2 regions of the Amphibiibacter pelophylacis genome follow, and region 1 is predicted to be linked to the other one. Evidence: predicted binding sites of a transcription regulator. Region 1 holds the regulator's gene; the other holds the start of a gene.
What was found. Region 1 encodes FliA, which starts transcription of late flagellar genes. Its sites were predicted from a motif close to CTAAAGTTTNNNNNNNNNNNGCCGNTA; they were not measured.
Positions count from the first base shown of each region.

Region 2: fliD (flagellar filament capping protein FliD) is a predicted target of FliA. The motif match lies at 3,987-4,013, and genes of this name have one in related genera.

Region 1 is NZ_JAWDIE010000004.1:101,917-109,596, reverse strand. Features, by position in the region: gene RV045_RS03710 (hypothetical protein) at 1-76, opposite strand, end outside; gene aceA (isocitrate lyase) at 485-1,801, opposite strand; gene RV045_RS03700 (sialate O-acetylesterase) at 2,069-3,919, opposite strand; gene RV045_RS03695 (RNA polymerase sigma factor FliA) at 4,059-4,832, opposite strand; gene RV045_RS03690 (hypothetical protein) at 4,877-5,923, opposite strand; gene flhF (flagellar biosynthesis GTPase FlhF) at 5,931-7,529, opposite strand.
Region 2 is NZ_JAWDIE010000014.1:30,209-37,888, reverse strand. Features, by position in the region: gene RV045_RS09845 (putative bifunctional diguanylate cyclase/phosphodiesterase) at 1-1,175, opposite strand, end outside; gene RV045_RS09840 (SLC13 family permease) at 1,434-2,570, shown strand; gene RV045_RS09835 (hypothetical protein) at 2,596-2,937, opposite strand; gene RV045_RS09830 (C40 family peptidase) at 3,266-3,913, shown strand; gene fliD (flagellar filament capping protein FliD) at 4,073-5,482, shown strand; gene aroC (chorismate synthase) at 5,517-6,614, opposite strand; gene RV045_RS09815 (outer membrane protein assembly factor BamD) at 6,625-7,452, opposite strand; gene RV045_RS09810 (RluA family pseudouridine synthase) at 7,566-7,680, shown strand, end outside.

The sequences.
Region 1 (7,680 bases):
GCGCGGCGGGGGCGGCGGCCAGCAGCAGGGCGGCGCACAAGGCCAGCGGGGTGGCGGTTCTGGGAAGATAGGGCATGGGTGTTCCTTGGGGTGATGGCGCTGTCAGTATCAACGATCCTCACGGGTGTGCCAAAGCCGCAGCACGTAGAGCGCCTTGCTGGTCCACTTCAGCTTCATCGGCGTGGTAGCGGGATCGGCTGGTCAGTGCCCAGGCTCTGGGCCCATGTCTGCACAGCTTCATGATCGATGACGCGACCAGCCGCCACGTCCGCCATCGCATCGAGGGTGAGGCTATCGCGCGCCTCCGGCTGGGTGATCCAGGCTTCCAGACTGGATTCGGGTAAGCGGTTCATACCGCTGATTGTCCCACTCCACGCGGCGGGTAGAGACCCGGATTAGCCCTGACCGATGCCGCTGCGGGCTTTTGCACCAACAAAAAAGCCACCCCTCCGGGTGGCTCTTTCCAGTCAGCGCAGCGCTCTGATCAGTGGAACTGTTCTTCTTCGGTCGAGCCGGTCAGGGCCTTCACGCTGGACGAACCGCCCTGGATGACGGTGGTCACGTCGTCGAAGTAGCCTGCGCCGACTTCCTGCTGGTGCGAGACGAAGGTGTAGCCTTTTTCGCGGGCCTTGAATTCCTGTTCCTGCACCTGCTCGACGTAGTGCTTCATGCCCTCGCCGCGCGCATAGGCGTGGGCGAACTGGAAGGTGTTGTACCAGTTGATGTGGATGCCCGCCAGGGTGATGAACTGGTATTTGTAACCCAGCGCCGACAGCTCGTCCTGAAAAGAGGCGATCTGCGCGTCGTTGAGGTTTTTCTTCCAGTTGAAGCTGGGCGAGCAGTTGTAGCTCAGCAGCTTGCCGGGGCAGGCGGCGTGCACGGCCTGGGCGAATTCGCGGGCGAAGCCGATGTCGGGCACGCCGGTTTCGCACCACACCAGGTCGGCGTAGGGGGCGTAGGCCACGCCACGGCTGATGGCCTGCTCCAGACCGTTCTTCACGCGGTAGAAGCCCTCTTGCGTGCGCTCGCCGGTCAGGAAGGCCTTGTCGTTGGCGTCGTGATCGGAGGTGATCAGGTTGGCGGCTTCGGCGTCGGTGCGCGCCAGGATGATGGTGGGCACGCCCATGACGTCGGCGGCGAAGCGCGCGGCGACCAGCTTCTCGATGGCTTCCTGCGTGGGCACCAGCACCTTGCCGCCCATGTGGCCGCACTTCTTCACGGCGGCCAGCTGGTCTTCAAAGTGCACGCCAGCGGCGCCAGCGGCGATCATGTTCTTCATCAGTTCGAAGGCGTTCAGCACGCCGCCGAAACCGGCTTCCGCGTCGGCCACGATGGGCAGGAAGTAATCGACAAAGTCCTTGTCGCCGGGGTTGATGTCGCGGCTCCACTGGATTTCGTCGGCGCGCTTGAAGGTGTTGTTGATGCGGCGCACCATGGTCGGCACCGAGTCGTAGGCGTACAGCGACTGGTCGGGGTACATGGTCTCGGAGGTGTTGCCGTCGGCGGCGACCTGCCAGCCCGACAGGTACACCGCTTCCAGACCGGCCTTGGCCTGCTGCATGGCCTGGCCAGCGGTGATGGCGCCAAAGGCGTTCACATAGCCCTTGGCGGCTTCGCCGTTGACCAGCGCCCACAGGCGCTCGGCGCCACGGCGGGCCAGGGTGTATTCGGGCTGCAGGCTGCCACGCAGACGAACGACGTCTTCAGCGCTGTAAGGCCGTTTCACGGACGACCAGCGGCTGTTGTCAGCCCAGTCTTTTTTGAGGGCAGCGATCTGCTGTTCACGGGTGGCTTGTGTCATGGAAAGCTCCTTGGAAGGCTTGGAAGAGAAGGATGGAAGAGGGCGGTTCAGGGCGATTGCGGGTGAAAGCGGTTCGCCTGAAGCGGATCGCCGCATTCTAACGCCACTATCAAAGACAACTTATGTCTTATATAAGATTGGAGCAAAAAAATGCTGAAGACAGGCTTCAGCAGGTTCTGAATCAGGGCGGGCGCCGGGGTTCCGCTGTTCCGTCAATGGTGGCGGCCCCGGCGTGGCGTTCAGGTCAGGGGATCAAGGGGCAGTGGGTCAGGGCGCCGGAACCGCCACGATGCGGTGCGCGGCCTGCCAGCGGCTGGATTGCCAGTCGCCGCTGGGCAGGCGCAGGCGGTGCGTTGCGCTGTCCGACTGCTCGACCAGGAAGCGGAGGGGCGTGGCGCGGCCGCTGGCATCGACGGCGTGGACGAAGTAGCGGGTCTGGCTGTCCAGCACGGCGTCATTGCCGAAGGTGAACGTGGCCGGCGTACCGCGCGCCACCGTTCCGTCCAGCGTCAGGGCGTTCAGCGAGCGGGCCACAGGCACGAGGCCCTGAGCGTCCTGGCTGATCTGCAGGTAGGCGGCCGGAAAAGTGGCGCCCGGAATCAGACCGCCCGCCTGCAGCTGCAGCTTCTGGATGCGCCAGCGCGGCGCTGTGCTGGCGTCGGTGTCGCCCGCCAGGCCCAGATCAAAGCCGGTGTACGTGCCGTGGCCACCGGTGGCCAGCGGGGCAGAGGGCGTCAGCAGGCGCGTGCCTTCGGGCGGTGCGGCGGTGGTGATCTGCACGCTGGGCTGCCAGCCGCTGTCGATGACGCGGCCGCCTTTGCCCAGCAGCTGCAGCGCACCGTCAGCCCCGGGGCTGGCCCGGAAGCGCGCCCAGGCCGGCTGGCCCTGGGCGGTCACAAACACCAGGCGGTAGCGCGCCTGGCGGTCCAGCCAGGTGTCGGGCGCGAACAGGAAAGGCATGTCCTGATCCATCAGCGCGGCGGGCGCGATGGCGTTCTGCGAGGTGGCCACCGGGCGCAGGGGCAGGCCGTCGCCGGATTCCTGCCAGATCTGCGCGTTCACGGGCGTGGTGTCGGCAGCCACGCTCGTGCTGCCGCCGATCAGGCGGATGCGGTCCAGCAGCACCAGGCGCTGGGGCGCAGCCTCGCGCTGGCTGACTGTCAGCGCGGCGGCATCCAGCGCAAAGCGCAGACCGGTGTAATAGCCCTGACCGGTCGGCGCTGCATTCTGCCAGCGCACGCTGTTGGGGAAGGCCATCAGTTGGCCCAGCTCGCGGGCGTAGCGGCAGCCGATGTCCAGCTGGTCGATCGCATTGAAGTGCACGCCATCCCAAAGCGGTGTGCCCTGCGTGGGCACCCAGGCGTAGCGCTGGGGCTGCTGCTGCACCAGGCCGCGGAACTGCGCGACCGTCACGGGCCAGGCGGTGCCTTTGGGTCGGGTGGGTTCGCCCAGAACGGCCACCAGGGGCTTGGCCGCACCCAGATCGTGGCCCAGACGATCCACCAGGCGCTGCAGGCGCACGGCGGTCTGGCTGGCCTCGGCATCGGTGTTGGATTCGCCCTGCAGGTACATCAGCGCTGACCAGGTCGGGGTCACCCCGGCCGGGAGCTTGCCCACCGCCGTGCGGAAGGTGGAGATCACCTTGGTGTAGGCGTGGTGATCGGCCGAATCCGGATCCCACAGGCCGTTACCGCCCCCGCCGCGCGAGGCCTTGACGATGCCGAACTGGCGGTAGCCCTGGGCGAGGGCGCAGCGCGCCATACCCACTTCGGGGCCCCACAGCGCGGTGCCTTTGCCCACGTAGATGTAGTTGGGCTGGGCCACGATGGGGCCCCAGGCCGTGGCGCCACCCAGAGCGGCATCGTCCGATGGGGAGGGGCCTGCAAAGTTGTCCCACCAGAAATACTTCCAGCCGGGCTGCTCGCTGGGGAACTGGCCCAGCCGCAAGCTGGAGGGCAGCGCGGCCGGGGTGTTGCCCAGCGTGCCCAGCGAGTTGGATTGGCCGGTCAGGCCGATCAGGTACAGCGGTTCGGCCTGCGCGGCGTGCAGCGGCACGAGGGCCAGAGCGGCCAGGCTGGCGAGTGCCAGAACGGTGGGTTTCAGGGAGATTCGGGGCATGGGGGGAGACGCGGGCAGCGCGGAAGTCAGCGGAATTCGCGTGAAAATATCACGCGCCAGCCGTTGACGGGAACTTTATGCCCCGGCTCGCCACGCTGTCGCTGCCGCGCGACAGCTGCGGCCCGTCAGCCCCCGCCCCTCAGCGCTTCTCGGCCTGCCAGGCGCGCAGCTTGGTGCGCAGGCGGGTGATGGTCTGGCTGTGCAGCTGGCAGACGCGCGATTCGGTCACGCCCAGCACCAGGGCGATTTCCTTCAGGTTCATATCGTGCTCGTAGTACATGCTCATGATGTACTGCTCGCGCTCGGGCAGCTTCTTGATGGCATCGACCAGCGCCTGGCGCATGCGCTGGTCCTGCAGGCGGTGGAAGGGGTTGCTGGCTTCGTCCACGACGTGACGGTCGAGGTAGTTCTCGTCGCCCTCGTCGCCCGACAGATCTTCCAGATACAGCAGCTGCGTGCCGCGCACCTTGCCCAGCATCTCTTGATAATCGGTCAGCGACAGACCCAGCTCGGCGGCGATCTCGGCCTCCAGCGGCATGCGGCCCAGCTTCTGCTCCAGACGGTGGACGGCGGTTTCGATGTTGCGCTGCTGCTTGCGGTCGCCCCGGCTCATCCAGTCGTTGGCGCGCAGCTCGTCGAGCATCGCGCCCCGGATGCGCTGGGTGGCGAAGGTCTCGAACTGCACCCCCTGGCCCGGATCGAAGCGGGTGAGCGCATCGTTCAGGCCGATCATGCCGACCTGGATGAGATCGTCCAGCATCACATTGGGCGGCAGTTTGACGATCATCTGGTGCGCCAGCCGTCGCACCAGCACGCTGTACTGGCGCAGCAGGGCGTTGGTGTTCAGGCGGCCTTGCGCGGTGTAGGTGGCCGCCGAGGGCACTGCGGTGGCGCTGGAAGGGGTGGCGTTCAAATCGGCTCCCGGTACTGCGGATGGGTCAGGCAAAGAAGGGGCGGTCATGGCGTGCTGGACAGCAGCACCCCGGGTGAGGGCTGGACAGGACCGCTGTCCAGCAGGCTCTCCATCCAGTCGGGCGGGACGCCGTCGGTGGCCTGCGGCAGCGGCTGGCGGGCGGTGATGCGCTGGCCCGTGGCGCGCAGCGCCGGGGCCGCAGCGGGCGCCTCCAAGGGCGGCTGGGCCGGTGCTGCAGCCGCCTCGTCGCCCCGGAAGGCGCGAATCTGCCCCTGCGTGAGCGCAGTGAAAGCCTCGTCCCAGGCCAGTGCGGGCGTGCCCCGGTGGACATCCAGCGCGGTCGCACTGATGTGACCGCTGGCGTCGCGCTGCACGTCCACGCAGCTCAGCAGGCTGGCTTCCAGAAAGTGCGTCATGCACGAGGACATGGCCGTGGCGATGCGCCCGCTGGCCACGGGCTGGGCCGAACCCGGCACCACGGCGCGCGCGGCCGAGGGCGGCGAGCCAGCGGCCTGCGCATGCGCCGCAGTCTGCGCGGCCAGATCAGCGGCCTCGCTGGCGATCAGCACATCGCAGGTGCGCAGGCCCAAGCGCAGGTTGAGCAGCTTGAAGCTGGCGTAAGCGTCCAGCACGCTGTCCACGCGGCTGTCGGTCAGCACCACCGGGCGCACGCTCTGTCCGGCAAAGAGGCGGACCAGATCGGGCGCGCTGGCGTGCAGCAGCACCACGGCGTCTTCGGGCAGGCAGGCCTGGATGGCGTGCAGGAAGTGGACGGCATCGCCGTGCACATCCAGAAAATGGCGCGGCAGGCCCCGGGCGGCGAGGTAGGAGACCCCGTCGGCCACGGGCTCCAGGCAGCATTCCAGGCTGACCGTGGCCAGCTCGGCGGGCTCGGGCGCCAGCGGCCCGGCATCGACGACGACCACGCGCTCGTTGCGCTGGGTGAAGGCGACGGTGAGCGATTCCAGCAGCTGGCGGCTGGCCACGTAGGGGTTGGAGACGACCGGAATCCAGCACACGCGGTGCTGCGGGCGGAACAGGCGGCGCAGGCCTTCGGCCTGATCGGGGGCGGGAGCGGTGGGCAGTGCCATCGGGACCTCAGCCGTGCAGGGCCACGCCGGGGCGTCCCTGACGGGCCGGGGGTGGCATGAAGGCGATGGTGGCGTCGCGCTCGCCAAAGCGGAAGGCGGGAGCGCTGACGGTGCTCATGGCGCGCTGAACCAGCGCCTGCGGCGACAGGCGGTGCCAGTCCTCGGGCACGCGCTGGCCGTTGGCCACGCCGACCACGCGCAGGCGGTGGCGCAGCGCCACGTCCAGCGCCGGGCCGAGCTTGAGCGTTTCGTCCACCTTGGACAGGATCACGCCGTGGCAGCTGTGGCCGCTGTAGGCCACGGTGACATCTTCCAGTGTGTCGCCCTGCGCCGAGGCGTTGAGCACCAGCACGTGGCGGATGTCGGGGCGGGTGACCATGTCCAGCAGCTCGCGGGTGCGGTGATCGCGCTGGGCCATGCCGGCCGTGTCGATCAGCACCATGCGCTTGCCCGACAGCAGCGTCAGCAGATCTTCCAGAGACGATCTGTCGTGCGCCGTGTGCACCGGAACGCCCAGGATGCGGCCGTAGGCGCGCAATTGCTCCTGCGCGCCCAGGCGGTAGGCGTCCAGGGTGATCAGGCCCAGCCCGGCGGTGCCGTGCTTCATGGCGAAGGCGGCGGCCAGCTTGGCCGTGGTCGTGGTCTTGCCCACGCCAGTGCTGCCTATCATGGCGTAGATGCCGCCATCGTCCTCCAGTGGGGCGTCGTCCCAGCCGGTCAGCAGGTGCTGCAGCAGCTGGGCGCTGGCCCAGCGGTCCACGCTGTCGCTGTCCAGATCGGCGGGCATGGCCTCGACCATGGCACGCACCAGCGGGCTGGAGAAGCCGCGCTCCATCATGCGGCGGGTGAATTCGCCCTGGTGCGGCTGGCAGCGCAGGCGCTCCAGGAAGGCCAGGGTCTCAAAGCGGTCTTCGATGAGCTGTTTCATCGAGCCCAGCTCGCGCATCACGGCGCGCTGCGCCTGCGGGCTGGCGTCGGCGGCAGCGGCCGAAAACGCGGGCTGCGCGGGCGGGATTTCGCTGGCCGCACTGAAGGTGCGTGCTGCGGCAGGCTGCGGCGCGGGTTTGGCGGCGGGGCGTTGCACAGGAGCGGCAGCCTGGAGGGGATTCTGCAGCGGCGCCTGCGCCTGCACCTGCGCTTCGGCTGCGGCCAGCGCGGCCACCAGCTCGGCGGCCGCAGCGGGGAAAGCGGGGTCGTCCACAGTGCGCAGGGGCGCCGCCTGGGTCGCGGCCGGGGCGTAGCGGGCCTGGTCCTGGGCACGGGCGCGAGTCTGCGCCTCTTCCTGGGCGGCCTTGGCTTGCGCAGCGCGGCGGCGCAGCATGCGCTCGCGCACATAGTCCTGGAAGGAGAGCGTGCTCATGCCGTCATCGGCCGGGGCGGCTTCGACGGTCTGAACCGGGGCGGCGGGCGCGGTGCTGGCCGAAATGGCTGGGGCGCTGGCCCAGCGGCTGTGCCATTCCTGCGCAGATTCCGCGCTCATGGCGACCAGCTCCACGCCCTGCGGGCAGGGCTGCGTGGCCATGATGACGGCGTCTTCGCCCAGCTCTTCACGGACCAGTTTCAGCGCATCGCGCGACGTGCGGGCAATAAAGCGTTTGATCGACATGGTTTCCTCACCGGACTGCTGTCCCGGGACGACGGACCCGGGGTACTGGAAACAGTGTGCGTGAGGTCGATGCGGCGCAGTCAGGCGATGAGGCGAGGGTTTTCGGTCTTTTTGTCTGCAGCTTGAGGCCCATGAAAAAGCCCGCCGAAGG
Region 2 (7,680 bases), on a different contig from region 1:
GGCAGACCAGTCAGGCTGTCGTGATAGGCAATGTGGCGCAGGCGCTGCTCGATCTCGTGGCGGTCGTGGATGTCGCTGTTGACGCCCACCAGGCGCTCCAGCGCACCGCCCGGACGGCGCGAAATCACCCACACGCGCGACTGCATCCAGCGGTAACTGCCGTCGCGGCAGCGGTAGCGGAACTCGTACTCGATGGCGTTCAGCTCTGGCCCCGTGCGCAGCCGCTCGATCTGGGCCAGCACGCGGGGGCTGTCTTCGGGATGGATGTGGGCCACCATCTGCTCGCGCAGCACGTCGCTGAAATCCACCCCCGGATCGGGATAGCCCAGCTGGGTGAACCAGCGGCGCGACACCTGGGCCACGCCGGCGTCCACATCCAGATCCCAGACCGCGTCGTTGACCCCCTCGACCGCATAACGCCAGCGCCGCTGGGTTTCGATGACGTCTTTTTCGCTGTCGTAGCCGCGGCGGATCATCACCAGCGAGGCCCACATGCCCGCCGCCAGCAGCAGCACGATCTGCAGCGGCACCATGATGCGCAGGCCGTTCTCTACGGTGACCGTGGCCTCGTTGAGGCGGGCGGAAAAGCGCGTCGCCAGCAGCTGCATGGTCTGGCGCAGCGCCGCCACGCGCTGGTCATAGCGCGCAATGGCCTGCGGCGTATGCCGGCCCTGGCGCACGCTGGCTTCCATGGCATCGGCCAGCGCAACCAGCTCCTCCAGCTGCGGCAGCACCTCCTGCCAGAGCTGCTCCGACGGCCGCAGCAGCGACAGGTGGCGGAAGTGCGTGTAAAGCCAGATCATGCGCGGCACGTCGGGCGGGTAGAGATTCATCGCCCGGAAATGGCGCGCAGCCGCGTCCAGATCAGGCTCGCGCGCATCCATGGCGCGCTTGGCCAGGCTGGCGCTGACAGGAATGTGAATGGCGGTGCGAAAGGCCGCCAGATCCTGCGGCCGCCCGCTGCGGTTGTACTCATCCAGGTAAAAGACAGCGTCTTTCTGCGCGCGCGACCACTGGCTTTCCCCGGCAATGAAGGCGCGCGCGCCGTCCATCACGCTGAAACCCAGCCAGGCCAGCGCCGCGTTGGTGACCACCAGGGCCGCCAGTGGCGCACTGTGACCCACCGTGCGCCGCAGGGGCTCACGGCAGGACTGCCACCACGCCTTGAGTCTCATCGCTTGCTGCGCCTTGTCTGGATCGGTCTGCCGGAAGGGCTCTGCTGTGGGCGACAGACACTCAGGCCTGTTGCCTTCTATATTGCTTTTTTCGCCACGGAATAACCCAATGTCACGGGATTCTGTCACGGCAACCGTGGTCTCCGGGCCATGAATCCGTGCCAGATTTAACGGCCCAGCGGGCTGACTCGATCTGGCACGGCTCAGCGCCTGGCGCAGCGCGCCGATAGAATCTGCCCTTTGCCCGGGAATGGCGCCATGCCTCTTCTGACGACCGTGCTGGGTCTGGCGCAGCGCCTGCGACGCGAGCGCTTTCTGCTGGCCCTGCTGCTGCCCGCCGTGCTCTGGGCGCTGGTGCACCCGCACGATGCGCTGAACTACCCGCAGGCCATAGACTGGCCCACGCTGGCCACCCTGGCCGCCCTGCTGGCCCTGACGCAGGGGCTGCAGTCCAGCGGCGCGCTGGCCCCGCTGGCGCTGCGCCTGATGCACCACCTGGACAGTCCGCGCCGCCTGGCGCTCTTCCTGGTGCTGGCGGCGGCGGCGCTGTCCACCGTGCTGACCAACGACGTGGCCCTGTTCATCACCGTGCCGCTGACCCTGACGCTGCGCGGTCGCGCCGACCTTCCTGTGGCGCGGCTGGTGATTTTCCAGGCCATGGCGGTCAACGCCGGATCGCTGCTCAGCCCCATCGGCAATCCGCAGAACATCCTGCTGTGGCAGCAGTCGGGGCTGAGCCCCGCCGCCTTCGTGGCCCAGATGGCACCGCTGGCGCTGGCCAGCCTGGCCACGCTGCTGGCGCTGACGGCCGCCGTGTTCTCCGGCCAGCCCTGCGCGCCCGCGCCAGACGCCGGGCGCAGCGCCACGGACCGGCCGCTGCTGGCCCTGTCCTGCGCGCTGTATGGGCTGTTTCTGCTGGCGCTGCACCTGCAGCAGCCGCTGGCGGGCCTGGCGCTGACGCTGGCCGGGCTGGCGGCACTGCGCTGGCGCCTGCTGCTCAAGGTGGACTGGCCGCTGCTGGCAGTGTTCGCGCTGATGTTCATCGACATCCAGCTGCTGGCCTCGCTGCCGCTGATCAACACCGCCCTGACGGAACTGGCCGGCGCGGGCGAAACCGTCCGCTATCTGGGCGCGGTGGGGCTGTCGCAGCTCATCAGCAACGTGCCAGCAACCATGCTCTTGCTGCACAGCCAGCCGCCCGGCGCGCTGCTGGCCTACGCCGTCAACGTGGGGGGGTACGGCTTCGTGCTGGGCTCGCTGGCCAATCTGATCGCCCTGCGCCAGCTGGGGGCGGAGGGCCGCTGGGGCGCTTTCCATGCCTGGTCCGTGCCGCTGCTGGGTCTGAATCTGCTGCTGGGATGGCTGCTGCTGCGCGTCTGGCCCGGGCTGGCCTGAAGGGCGCACAGCCACACCGGCGTAGTCAGTCCAGCTGGATCACGCCAAACGAAAAGCCGCTGACGGCCTCGACCGCGCCGCGCCAGTACACGCCGTCGTCGGAGGGCACCGACTGGCCGCTGGCGGTGTAAAAGCGCGCATTCTTCAGGTGGATGAAGTTGGGCGCCCCGGCCGGGCTGGCATTGCCGCCGGACTGCTGGATGAAGCGCTCCACGCCTTCGACCGCGCTGTTGTGGTGCAGGTACTGGGCAAAACTGACGATTTCGCCCGACACCAGGAAGCCGTCGACCAGCAGGGTCACGCCCTGTTCCAGCGGCCTGTCCATTTCGGCAGCAGCAATCAGCGTCATCAGCAGGGCGTCTTTCATGGGGGTTCCTTGGCCGGTTCAGGCGGGGTTTGTGGCTCTGGCGCACGCCAGAGCATCTTCAACCCATTCTGGCGAACCGGACCGCTCCAGTCCGCTGGATCAGACCGGGCTTACACCCTCATTTCAGTCTTGCAGCGTTCTGCCACGACGCGGCGAAAACACCTTTTCCGATTTAGGTGATTTCCCTGATTTAAGTCCTGAAACATCGCCAAGAGTTTGATTCTTTTGAAAAAACCCTGAAAAAAGCCTTGACGCTCTGCCGGGCCACCGGTATCCTTCGGCCTGTTTTTGCGATCCCGCTTTGTCTCTTTTATACAACGACACGACGATGCCCCCACACGCACGCCGCTTTGCTCCCCAGTTTCTTGTCTGCGCCTGTCTGGCCCTGTCGATCCATGCAGCCCACGCCGCTCCGGCTGACGGCAGCGCAGGTGGCCCGCCCCCCGATCAGGGCGACGCCATGATGCAGATGCTCCGCCAGCACAGCCTGGGCGACATCATCCAGAACATCTCCCCCGCCGAAATCACCAGCAACCTGCGCGACAAGGCCTCGTCCATGATCGACACCGCGCTGGATTACCTGGGCGTTCCCTACCGCTACGGCGGCACCACGGCGCGCGGCTTTGACTGCAGCGGCTTCACCCGCTATGTCTTCGAGAAGACCCTGGGCATCACCATTCCGCGCACAGCCGCCGAGCAGGCCCACTACGCCGGTTTCCTGAAAGTCGACCGCAGCGACCTGCAGCCCGGCGATCTGGTGTTTTTCAACACCATGCGCCGCGATTTCTCGCACGTCGGGATCTATCTGGGTGACGGCAAGTTTGTGCACAGCCCGCGCACGGGTTCGGTGGTTCGCGTGGACCGCATCGCCAACTCTTACTGGAGCGCCCGTTTTGACGGCGCCCGCCGCGCCACGCAGATGCGCACCGCTTCAGCCTCGGCCCCGGACGACATCGCCGCCTTCGCGTCGCGCTGAAGAGCCGGTCTGCTCCCCCGAAACAGCGGCCAGTCGGCCGCTGTTTTTTTTCGATCTACCCCCGGCCCGGGGCCTCAAGTCTGCCGAACGGCCGCCGATAACTGCCCAGGGGCTCCACGTTTGGACGGAGCGCCATCACAGAATCACCTGGAGGGCGACATGGCAACCGGTTCATTTTCATTCGCAGGCATCGGCTCGGGGCTGGACGTCAGCAGCATGATCTCCCAGCTGCGGGCGGTGGATCTGCAGGCGCTCAAGCCGCTGCAGACCACGGCCAGCAAGCTCAATGCCCAGCTGTCCAGCGTCGGGCTGATGAAGAGCTATGTCACCAACATCCGCGACGCCGCGCAGGCGCTGAGCAAGCCCGAGCTGTGGGCCAACACCACATCGACCAGCAGCGATGAGAAAACGCTCAAGGTCACGTCCAGTTCGGGCGCGGTGCCGGGCAATTTCTCGGTCTCGGTCGAGCAGCTGGCCAAACCGCAGACCGCACAGTCGGCCCTGATCGCCAAGGACCAGACCTTCAGCGTGGGCGAAATCACCATCAAGTCGGGCAGCAAGAGTCCGGTGACGCTGAACCTGGGGTCAGACAGCGCCAGCCTGGAATCCGTGGCGCGCAAGATCAACGACGCCAAGGCGGGCGTCACCGCCACCGTGATCAGCGGCGAACAGGGCAAGACCCTGGTCTACCAGTCGGCCGACGGTGGCGCCAGCAACACCTTCTCGGTGGACATCACCGACAACAGCGCCAGCAAGGCGGCGGTGGCGAACATCTCATTCAATATGTCTTTTGGCGCCAGCCAGGCGGCGATGGCTGAAACGGCCAAAGGCCAGGACGCCAAAGCCACCATCAACGGCGTGGCCGTCACCAGCAGCAGCAACACCTTCAAGAGCGTGATGCAGAACGTGGACATCACGGTCAGCGCGCTCACCGAAGCGAACAAACCCGTGCAGGTCAGCGTGGCCAACAGCAGTGACGAGCTGATGAAGGCCATGGACAACTTCGTGAAGGTCTACAACGACTACTCGAAATTTGTAAAAGACCAGACCAAATACGACGCGGCCACCAAAAAAGGCGGTGCCCTGCAGGGCGATTCGGCCACCATTGGCCTGCAGCGCCAGATGCGCCAGGCGCTGACAGGCGGCACCACCATCGACGGCAGCCTGCAGCTGGCCAGCAGCTTTGGCCTGTCGGTCGGCAGCGACGGCGTGCTCAGCCTGGACAAAAGCAAATTCACCAAGGCGCTCCAGGACAACCCGGCCGCACTGCAGAAGGCCTTCTCGACGGCCGGTGATGCCAACGGCAATGGCATCGGCATCATGGCGCGCATGGCCCAGACCACCAAAGCCGTTCTGGACACCGGCGGGCTGCTGGACAACCGCACCGAAGGGCTGAACAAGCTGATCAAAAGCAACCAGGCCAATCAGGACAAAGTCACCGAGCGGGCTGACAGCAATGCCGCCCGTCTGCAGACCCAGTTCCAGCGTCTGGACACGATTGCGTCCAAGAACAATGCGCTGCAAAGCTATGTCACGACGCAGCTGGCCGCACTGAACCGCTACGCCTGACCAGCCAGACGCGGCTGGCGCGCCGCTTGCCGGTTCAGCCCGGGCGGCGTGCCGGAACCGGCATCACGGTGTGGCGTACGTCGCCGCACTGGGCGCGGTGGCGCAGGGCGTGATCCATCAGGACAATGGCCAGCAGCGCCTCGGCGATGGGCGTGGCGCGGATGCCCACGCAGGGGTCGTGGCGGCCCTTGGTCACGACGGTGGTCGGTTCGCCGTCGCGGGTGACCGAGCGGCGCTCGAGGCTGATCGAGCTGGTCGGCTTGATGGCCAGGGACACGCGGATGTCCTGCCCCGATGACACGCCACCCAGCACCCCGCCCGCGTGGTTGCTGACAAAGCCCTCGGGCGTCATTTCGTCGCCGTGCTCGCTGCCTTTTTGTGCGACGCTGGCGAAGCCGTCACCGATCTCCACGCCTTTGACGGCGTTCAGGCCCATCATGGCGTGCGCGATGTCGGCATCCAGGCGGTCGTAAATCGGCTCGCCCCAGCCGGGCGGCACGCCGGTGGCCAGCACCTCGATGCGCGCGCCCACCGAATCGCCCTTGAGCGCCCGGATGTCTTCCTCCAGCTGCGCGATCAGGCTGGCGTTGGCCGCGAAGAAGGGGTTGTTGGCGATGTGTTCAAAGCCCTCGAAAGGGATGACGCGCGCGCCCATCTGCGACATCCAGCCCGTGATGCGCACGCCCGCGTGCTCCAGCAGCCATTTGCGCGCCACAGCGCCAGCGGCCACCGTGGGCGCGGTCAGCCGCGCCGACGAGCGCCCGCCACCGCGCGGATCGCGCACGCCGTATTTGCGGAAGTAGCTGTAATCGGCGTGACCGGGGCGGAAGGTGTCCAGCAGGTTGCCGTAATCCTTGCTGCGCTGGTCGGTGTTGCGGATCAGCAGCGCGATGGGCGCGCCGGTGGTCAGGCCCTCGTACAGGCCGGAGAGGATTTCTACCCGGTCCGCCTCGCTGCGCTGCGTGACCACGCTGCTGGTGCCGGGGCGGCGGCGGTCCAGGTCGTGCTGGATGTCGTCCGCCGACAGCATCAGCCCGGGCGGGCAGCCGTCGATGACGCAGCCGATGGCCGGGCCGTGGCTTTCGCCGAAGTTGGTGACGCGAAACAGTTCGCCCAGGGTGTTGGCCGACATACCGCGCCCCTTACCAGAAACGCCACCAGGGGCGGCTGTTTTCGATCAGGCCGGCCGGCTGGCGGCTCAGGTACTCGCTGTTCGGGAAGCTGGCCTTGAGCACGCGCAGCGTGTCCGACTGCAGATCGTTCAGGCCCATGTGGCCGTAGGCCTGCGCCAGCACCCACAGCGCCGCCTCGTTGGCGGGCGTGTTGGGGAACTCGCGGATGACCTCCTGCGAGCGGTTGACCGCCGCCTGGTAGGCACCGCGCTGGAAGTAGAAATCGGCCACGTCCAGCTCATTGCGCGCCAGCGCGTTGACGATGTAGGCCATGCGCTGCCGCGAATCGGGCGCGTACTTCGAATTGGGAAAGGCGCTGACCAGCTGCGCGAAAGCCTTGTAGGAATCGCGCGCCGACTGCTGGTCGCGCTCGGCCAGATCCTGGCCCGTCAGGCGGCCAAAAAAGCCCTGGTTGCCGATGAAGCTGATCACGCCCTTCAGATAAAAGGCGTAATCCAGCGCCGGGCTGGACGGGTTGTAGCGGATGAAACGGTCCAGCGTGGTCAGGGCCAGCACCTTATCGCCATTTTTGTAATAGGCGTAAGCCAGATCCAGCTGCACCTGCTGGCCCAGGGCTGATCCGGCCGTGCGGCCTTCCAGCGCTTCCAGCGCCTTGACGGCCTGGGTGTAATTGCCGTCAGACAGCGACGACTGGCCTTCGCTCAGGACCTGGCCATTGCTTTTGCCCGCGAATTCGTCGGTGCTGGCGCAGGCCGACAGCAGCAGGGCCGCCGACAGCGCCAGGGCAGCGGCAGACCGGTGGCGGGCCGGGACAACGGGAGTGTTCAGTTGGGTCATGGTGGGCAATATCTGGGAGAATCGGCGGTTTTGGAAGGCCGGATGGCGCATTATAGGGAAGCCCCTGGTCCGCGCCGCTCCCCCTTTGAGACAGGCATAGCGCCAGGGTTCACATGACAGCCGGGAATGACACGACAGCCGCCACCACGCTGGCCACAGAAATCGGCATGGACGCCCACAACCAGCGCCTGGACCGCGTGCTGGTGCAGCTGGCGCCGGAGTTCTCGC